One region of the Paenibacillus sp. Mc5Re-14 genome, then DNA from elsewhere that is predicted to be linked to it. Evidence: a T-box and tRNA genes for the amino acid it is inferred to sense, from the RefSeq annotation. Region 1 holds a T-box; the other holds one or more tRNA genes.
The links. A T-box is a leader RNA that pairs with one kind of tRNA and senses whether it is charged. The one in region 1 lies ahead of BN1546_RS17420 (valine--tRNA ligase), so its partner is inferred to be a tRNA-Val.
Positions count from the first base shown of each region.

Region 2: it has a tRNA-Val gene. The T-box ahead of BN1546_RS17420 (valine--tRNA ligase) is inferred to sense a tRNA for this amino acid. The anticodon was not compared.

Region 1 covers NZ_CVPD01000001.1:3,832,851-3,836,270, reverse strand. The annotation lists gene BN1546_RS17420 (valine--tRNA ligase) at 1-1,911, opposite strand, end outside; T-box leader at 1,965-2,249, opposite strand; gene BN1546_RS17415 (LysM peptidoglycan-binding domain-containing protein) at 2,347-3,420, opposite strand, start outside.
Region 2 covers NZ_CVPD01000001.1:4,695,353-4,698,772, forward strand. The annotation lists gene nirD (nitrite reductase small subunit NirD) at 1-186, shown strand, start outside; one part of gene BN1546_RS21275 (IS3 family transposase) at 397-1,268, opposite strand; one part of gene BN1546_RS21275 (IS3 family transposase) at 1,268-1,541, opposite strand; tRNA gene BN1546_RS21280 (tRNA-Val) at 1,756-1,827, opposite strand; gene BN1546_RS21285 (GNAT family N-acetyltransferase) at 1,967-2,410, shown strand; gene BN1546_RS21290 (DUF3892 domain-containing protein) at 2,497-2,733, shown strand; gene BN1546_RS21295 (MBL fold metallo-hydrolase) at 2,862-3,420, opposite strand, start outside.

The DNA of each region.
Region 1 (3,420 bases):
ATAAGCATCTATTAGACGCGTGATGTCGCGTGAAGTTTCGTTTAGACGGTGCAGAATCCAACGATCAACGGTGCTCAAGTCACCGGTAATGTCTATATCTGCCGCAGTGACGCCTTCCAGATTCATCAGCGCAAAACGTGATGCATTCCAGATTTTATTGGCAAAGTTACGCGCCTGCTCCACACGTTCCCAGCGGAAACGAAGGTCTTGTCCAGGCGTGCTGCTGGTGGAGATCATATAACGCATAGCATCGGTACCATATTGTTCGATCACATCGAGCGGATCAACACCATTGCCCAGGGATTTGGACATTTTTCTTCCGTCCGCATCACGAACCAGACCGTGCATAAGTACGTCCTTGAACGGAATCTCTTCCGTAAATTCCAGCGCGGTAAAAATCATACGCGATACCCAGAAATAAATAATGTCGTAGCCTGTAACTAGAACATTAGTCGGATAATAGCGTTTGAGATCCTCTGTCTGCTCAGGCCAACCCAGGGTCGAAAACGGCCACAAAGCAGAGCTGAACCAAGTATCGAGTACATCCTCATCCTGTTTGAGCTTTCTACCGGCATATTCAGGCAAAGTGGTAGGGTCCTCCGCTGATACAATCACTTCTCCGGTTTCTTCATCATACCAAGCCGGAATACGGTGTCCCCACCATAATTGACGGGAAATACACCAATCTCGCACATTTTCAATCCAATGCAGATAAGTACGCTCAAAGCGATCCGGCACAAAGTTTACACCGTTGCCAGCCTTCTGTGCTTCAATCGCCTTAGCTGCCAGAGGCTTCATTTCCACGAACCATTGCGTGGACAGATAAGGTTCTACAACTACACCTGAACGCTCACTATGGCCTACTTGGTGTACATGCTCTTCAATACGAATTAGTACACCCTGCTCTTTCAAATCAGCGACGATTTGCTTACGGCAATCGCTGCGATCCAGTCCCTGATATTTGCCTGCTTCAGCATTCATGGTTCCCGTCTCGTCCATCACCGTAATTTGTGGCAACTGGTGACGTTGTCCCATTTCAAAGTCATTCGGATCGTGAGCCGGTGTGATTTTAACAGCGCCGCTACCGAAATCTTTATCCACATAGTCATCCGCAATGACCGGAATTTCACGCCCAATGATTGGAAGCACAAGCGTTTTGCCGATCATTTGCTTGTAGCGTTCATCTTCCGGATGTACAGCTACAGCCGTATCGCCCAGCATCGTTTCAGGACGTGTGGTGGCTACAGTAATAAATCCGCTACCGTCTTTCAGTGGGTATTGCAGGTGATACAGATTTCCATTCACCTCTTTGTATTCCACCTCAATATCCGACAACGCAGTACGTGCAGCAGGGTCCCAGTTAATGATGCGTTTACCGCGATAAATCAGGCCCTTTTTGTACAGTTTAACGAATACTTCGCGTACCGCTTTGGACAGTCCCTCATCCAATGTAAAACGTTCACGGGAATAATCGAGAGAAAAGCCCATTTTTTCCCATTGGTTGTGGATATTGTCCAGATAAAGATCCTTCCACTCCCACACTTTTTCCAAAAACTTCTCACGGCCCAAATCATAGCGAGTCAGGCCTTCTTCACGCAGCTTCTGCTCTACTTTTGTTTGAGTAGCAATACCTGCATGGTCTGCCCCTGGCAGCCACAAGGCATCATAACCCTGCATCCGCTTGGCGCGGATAATAATATCCTGCAAAGTAAAGTCAAGAGCATGTCCAATATGCAACATACCCGTAACATTGGGTGGTGGAATAACGATTGTAAAAGGCTCTGCCTCTGGATGTTGCCCGGCGCGGAAATAGCCCTTCTCCATCCACGTTTTGTACCATTTTTGTTCTGCTGATTTGGGATCATACGTTGTTGGCATTTCCAAGGTTGTCTTGTTGTCTTGTTCTGACATATCAGGATACCTCCATGATTTTTCAATTGGCAAATAAAAAAAGCCCTTCATCCTCAAAGGACGAAAGGCTGTTCTCTCGCGGTACCACCTTTGTTTCACCCCTAGTGTATGTATCCACTGATCCATTACACATGGTGTGACACTTTATGCAGATAACGGTTGCGGACCGGCCTTATTCTACCGTGAACCTCTTACCTTCCGAAGGAATGAAATGAGGAACCGTTCAAACAGGCGACTCCCGGGTGACTTCGGCCAGTAGCTTCCTGCGGAACCTCACAGCGCTGCAATTCCACTCTCTGAAGGGCTTGCTGCCTACTCTTCCCGATCTCAGTCTTTCAATAACTATACCACATCATACATTTCCCATTGACTATAGTCAACACCCATTTCTCATTGACTATAGTCAGCACTTCGTCGCATGTTTCAGCAACCGAATCAAGGGATGTACAATACTTGCCCTTCTTCTACATGATGCTCTGCCAATCTGTTATACAATTGAAGCTCCCGTGTGCTGAGTTGATAACGGTCTGCTATCGTTTCCAGTGTATCCTCGCGCTGTACAATGCATAACCTTACCTTGCGGAAAGGCGTTTCATCCTGTGTATGGAAAAAAAGATTTTTCCACTTGGCATCCTCACGCTCTTCGTCGACTTTCTGATCCTGACCTTGCGGTTCATGTTCCAGTTGCTGCTGGTGTTCCGCTTCTTTTACCGAACGGCTGGATTGAAGCAATGATGAGTAGACAACCGGGTCCGGCTCGTCTGCTCCTTCATCCTTTTTACTGTTAAAAGCCACGCGCATCTCTGGCTTTTCCTCAGTAAAGGTATCATGAACTTCATGGTTTACCTGTTCTGACGCCTCAGGCCTGAAGTCAAAATCATTCCCCTGACTTGCTTCCAACTGCGGCTCCAAATAAATCTCCGACTCTGTGTCAGAATGCGGCTCCGACAGCAAAGAGTCGTATGTTACATTGGGAGATGTAGAAGATACTTTAGGCTCATCTCCTACCGTCCCTACTGCCTCTTGCTGAATTCCCCACACTTCCGGTGACTCCTGCTCATGCTTCACTTCGGAAGAACTGTCTTCAATTGCTTTTCCCGTCCATGGCTCATAATATCGATTCGGATCTACTATCGGGTCATAAGTCTGCTGCTCCAATGATGACTTCTGTTCAAGTTGATCCTCTGACGACTGTTCCCAGTAAGCTGACTCCTGTTGCGCTGCTACTGTGTATGAAGTTTCCGAGTCTGTATAGTTGTTGAATGCCGAGTCTTGGGTAGAATAGGCCTCTTCGTGACGATGCTCTCCATCGCCAGAAAGAGATGAAGCTGGATGCTCAGGCGCATGCACTACAGTAAACTCCTCATCCAGCCAAACCGCTGTCTCCTCTGCATGAGAGCTTTCCACCCCATGCAAAGAAAGAACCCCTGTAATGTTTAGACTGCGTAAAGAGAGCAGGTCCACATCAAAATTTTCAATCTCCACGGAGATATCTTCCAATCTTCCTAC
Region 2 (3,420 bases), 860 kb from region 1:
CGTTGTCCGCACAAAGGGGGACGGTTATCTGAAGGAATGATCTGTGGATCGGTAGTCCATTGTCCGCTCCATGACTGGAAAGTCGACCTATCCACCGGCCAGGTGCGAGATCCGGATACTGGATGTGTGACCACTTATCCCACAGAGATTGACAGTGAGAGTGGAGCTGTTTTTATTATAATCTAGAGGCTTTGAGTTTATTGTGCTTGGGGTGCTGGGCTTAGTTGTTCTTCTATATAATAGAAGAGATATGTATTGCCTAACGATTCTCTAGAATTCAGTCTTACTGAATAAAGAGATATTACAACTTAAGTGTAACGGTAGAGTATATAAAAAAGTCAACCTTATTGGGACTGACCCCCGTTTGTGAGACAGGGATCAAAACACCTTCCAAGTTTAAGCAGTTAGTTGTCGGAAATGAACCGGCGACTGGTTGTTTAGTTTTGTTTGAATGCGAATTGAGTTATAGTAAAGGATGTACTCTCGAACGGTCTGCTCGACGATTGCCGTCGTCGTACAGGTTAAACCTTCGAGGTAGAACGTTTCAGACTTTAGTGTGGAATGAAACGATTCGATGGGGGCATTATCAGCAGGCGTTCCCTTACGGGACATGCTCATGATAATGCCTTTTCCTTTTACAGCTTCCTGGTAGGCCAAGGAAGTGTAGACGCTGCCTTGATCGCTATGAAGTATTGCACCTGGTAGAGATGGCAACTGACGAAGGGTATCGAGCACAAATGCGGTGTCCTGCTTGTCAGCTATACTGTATGCCACAATCTCTCCGTTAAACAAGTCTAAAATACTCGACAGATACAACATTTTTCCTCCAAATGGCAAATACGTAATGTCCGTTACAAGTTTTTGCATAGGCGTATCTGCTTCAAACTGTCGCTTTAGCAGATGCTCCGCGATATGAATGGGTTGCCCAGTAGGTTTCCGTTTCTTCGCTTTGACACGACATTGTAGCCCTTCACGCTGCATAATCCGTTGCACGCGTTTGTGGTTTACCGCATACTCCCTCCGAAGCAAGGCCGTGATTTTCCGGTATCCATAACGATATTTATGCTGGATACAGAGTTCGCGGATTTTCTCTACCAAGTGGTCCTCAAGTTTGCTCACATACTCCGCCTTCCAGCGATAGTACGTGGCGCGAGAGATTCCTATCCATGCACAAGCTTGCTTCACACTCACTTCCCCTCGGATCGACTCTATCCACTCCATTACGATCTTTGACGATACCTCCTCTCCAGTACCCTGTACTTTTTTAGCAACTCTAGTTGTTGTCTCAAAAACCTGTTCTCAGCCTGGACCTTCTCTAATTCCGAAGTGTATTCGGGTCCTTTGCCGTAGCTGTATTGCTTACCTACAGGCTGCTCTAAACGGTTTTGCTCGCCACTACGGTACCATCTCATCCAAGTTTCCACTTGTGTCTTGTTTCGTATGTTTAATTGCTCCATGATTTCTTTGACTGGTATACCAGCCATTCTCATTTCAATCGCCTTCATTTTAACCTCTAATGGATAACTGACTCTTGTTGCCAACGAAAAAACACCTCCAAGGTTGTCTCCATATCTTACGACATGGTTGCATTCTCTTGAAGGTGTTTTGATTTGTCTCACGTTAAGGGGTCAGTCCCATTTCAGGTTGGCTTTTTTATCAATAAAATCTTGAACAATGGACAGTCTCTCTTTTTAGCAAAATTCGCTGTATCTCCAAATAAACAAAAAAACCTTGAATATCAAGGCTTTAGACGTATAGGACGGATGGGGATCGAACCCATGACCCTTACCCTGTCAAGATAATGCTCTCCCGCTGAGCTACCGTCCTGTAGTTACTAGATAATATCATGTATTAACCATATATGTAAAGTGAAAAAATACAAATCAGCCTGTACTTCATAACCATTTATATATATAATTCAAATTTAGCGAGTTTACATTTGAAATTAGAGATGGAGGAACAGATGATGGCCGCAGAAATTATAACTGTAACAACAGAAGAGCAACTGCAGAAGGCAATATTAATCCGGACCAAAGTGTTTGTCGAAGAGCAAAAGGTTCCTCTAGATCTTGAAATTGATCATTATGACAAGCTGGGAGATACCGCCCATCATTTACTAATTTGTGAACATGGGGAAATGGTGGCTACTGGTCGGTTGACATATTATGATGAGGATACAGCTAAAATGCAACGTATTGCCATTCTCAAGGAGCATCGTGCAGCAGGTTATGGACGTGTATTACTGCTAGCACTGGAGGAACGTGCACGTGAACTGGGGCTGAGATACTCGTTGTTAGATGCTCAATGTCAAGCTGAGAAGTTTTACGAAAAACTTGGCTATGAAACGATCTCTGATGAACCTTTTGACGATGCGGGAATACCGCACGTACGTATGCGCAAAAAGTTGTAATTGAGGCACGGGGTGTATACAAAGCTGTACAATGCGCATGCTAGTAAAAGTTCCTCCACTATACTATGGATAAGGAGCGATGCAGCATGGCGAATACAGAACGAGAACAAATTACGGCAGTACGTAAAAACGGGGATGGCGATCTTACGTCATTTCAGACATCTACTGGACGGATTTTGGATTATAGCCAAGCGTTGAACGAGATTGAAGCAGGCTCCATTGCAGGCGTCAACGTGTTCAAGGCCAAGGATGGAAGCAAACGAATTCGAGGGGATGCCGATGGAGATCCTTCTAATAACCTGGATCAACTGCCGTTGTTCTGACCTTGACTCGCAACATTAACGTCCAAGCTTATCATTGTATACAAAAAATATGCAGCAAGCCGCCCGGCTATCCTTTGTAGGAAAGCCGGGCGGCTTTTTGTTAATTGTTTAAGCTCTCATTAGCTCGGCTACTCTGCACGTTCCAAATCTGCTAGCGGATAAACTCGCTGCTGCTCCAGAAAGGACATAATCCCTGCCTTATCTCTAAATTGTTCCATATCATCACTATAGTGCATCAGATGAATTTGCTCTTGCAGAGGTGTTGGCAAGCTTAGCAGCTCATCTAACGTTGTATGTACTTCTCCAGCGCCTTGTAACTGAACCTCATGTAAAATGCTCCGGCATCCCCGTTCATGCACCAGATGATGAAGTAAATCGGGATCAAAAACCATGTCCGCACTATAAAAAAGACGATCATTTATGAACAAAGAGTAACTGTGTTTACCAGGAATATGCTGTGTAGGGATCAGCTCTACCTGGATACCGGGTACTAATGTGGTGGATACGCCAGGCGTTATGACATTTACCTCAAATACATCCTCAAGCTTGTCAATCATACCTTGCTGGGACATGCCGCCCTTGAGCGTATGCTCCCATAAAGGGTGGATTAATGGTTCGGCGATATAAAGTAGAGGTTTGCGACGATGGAGGATATTCATTTGAAAACCAAATTCCTCTAAGCCTCCG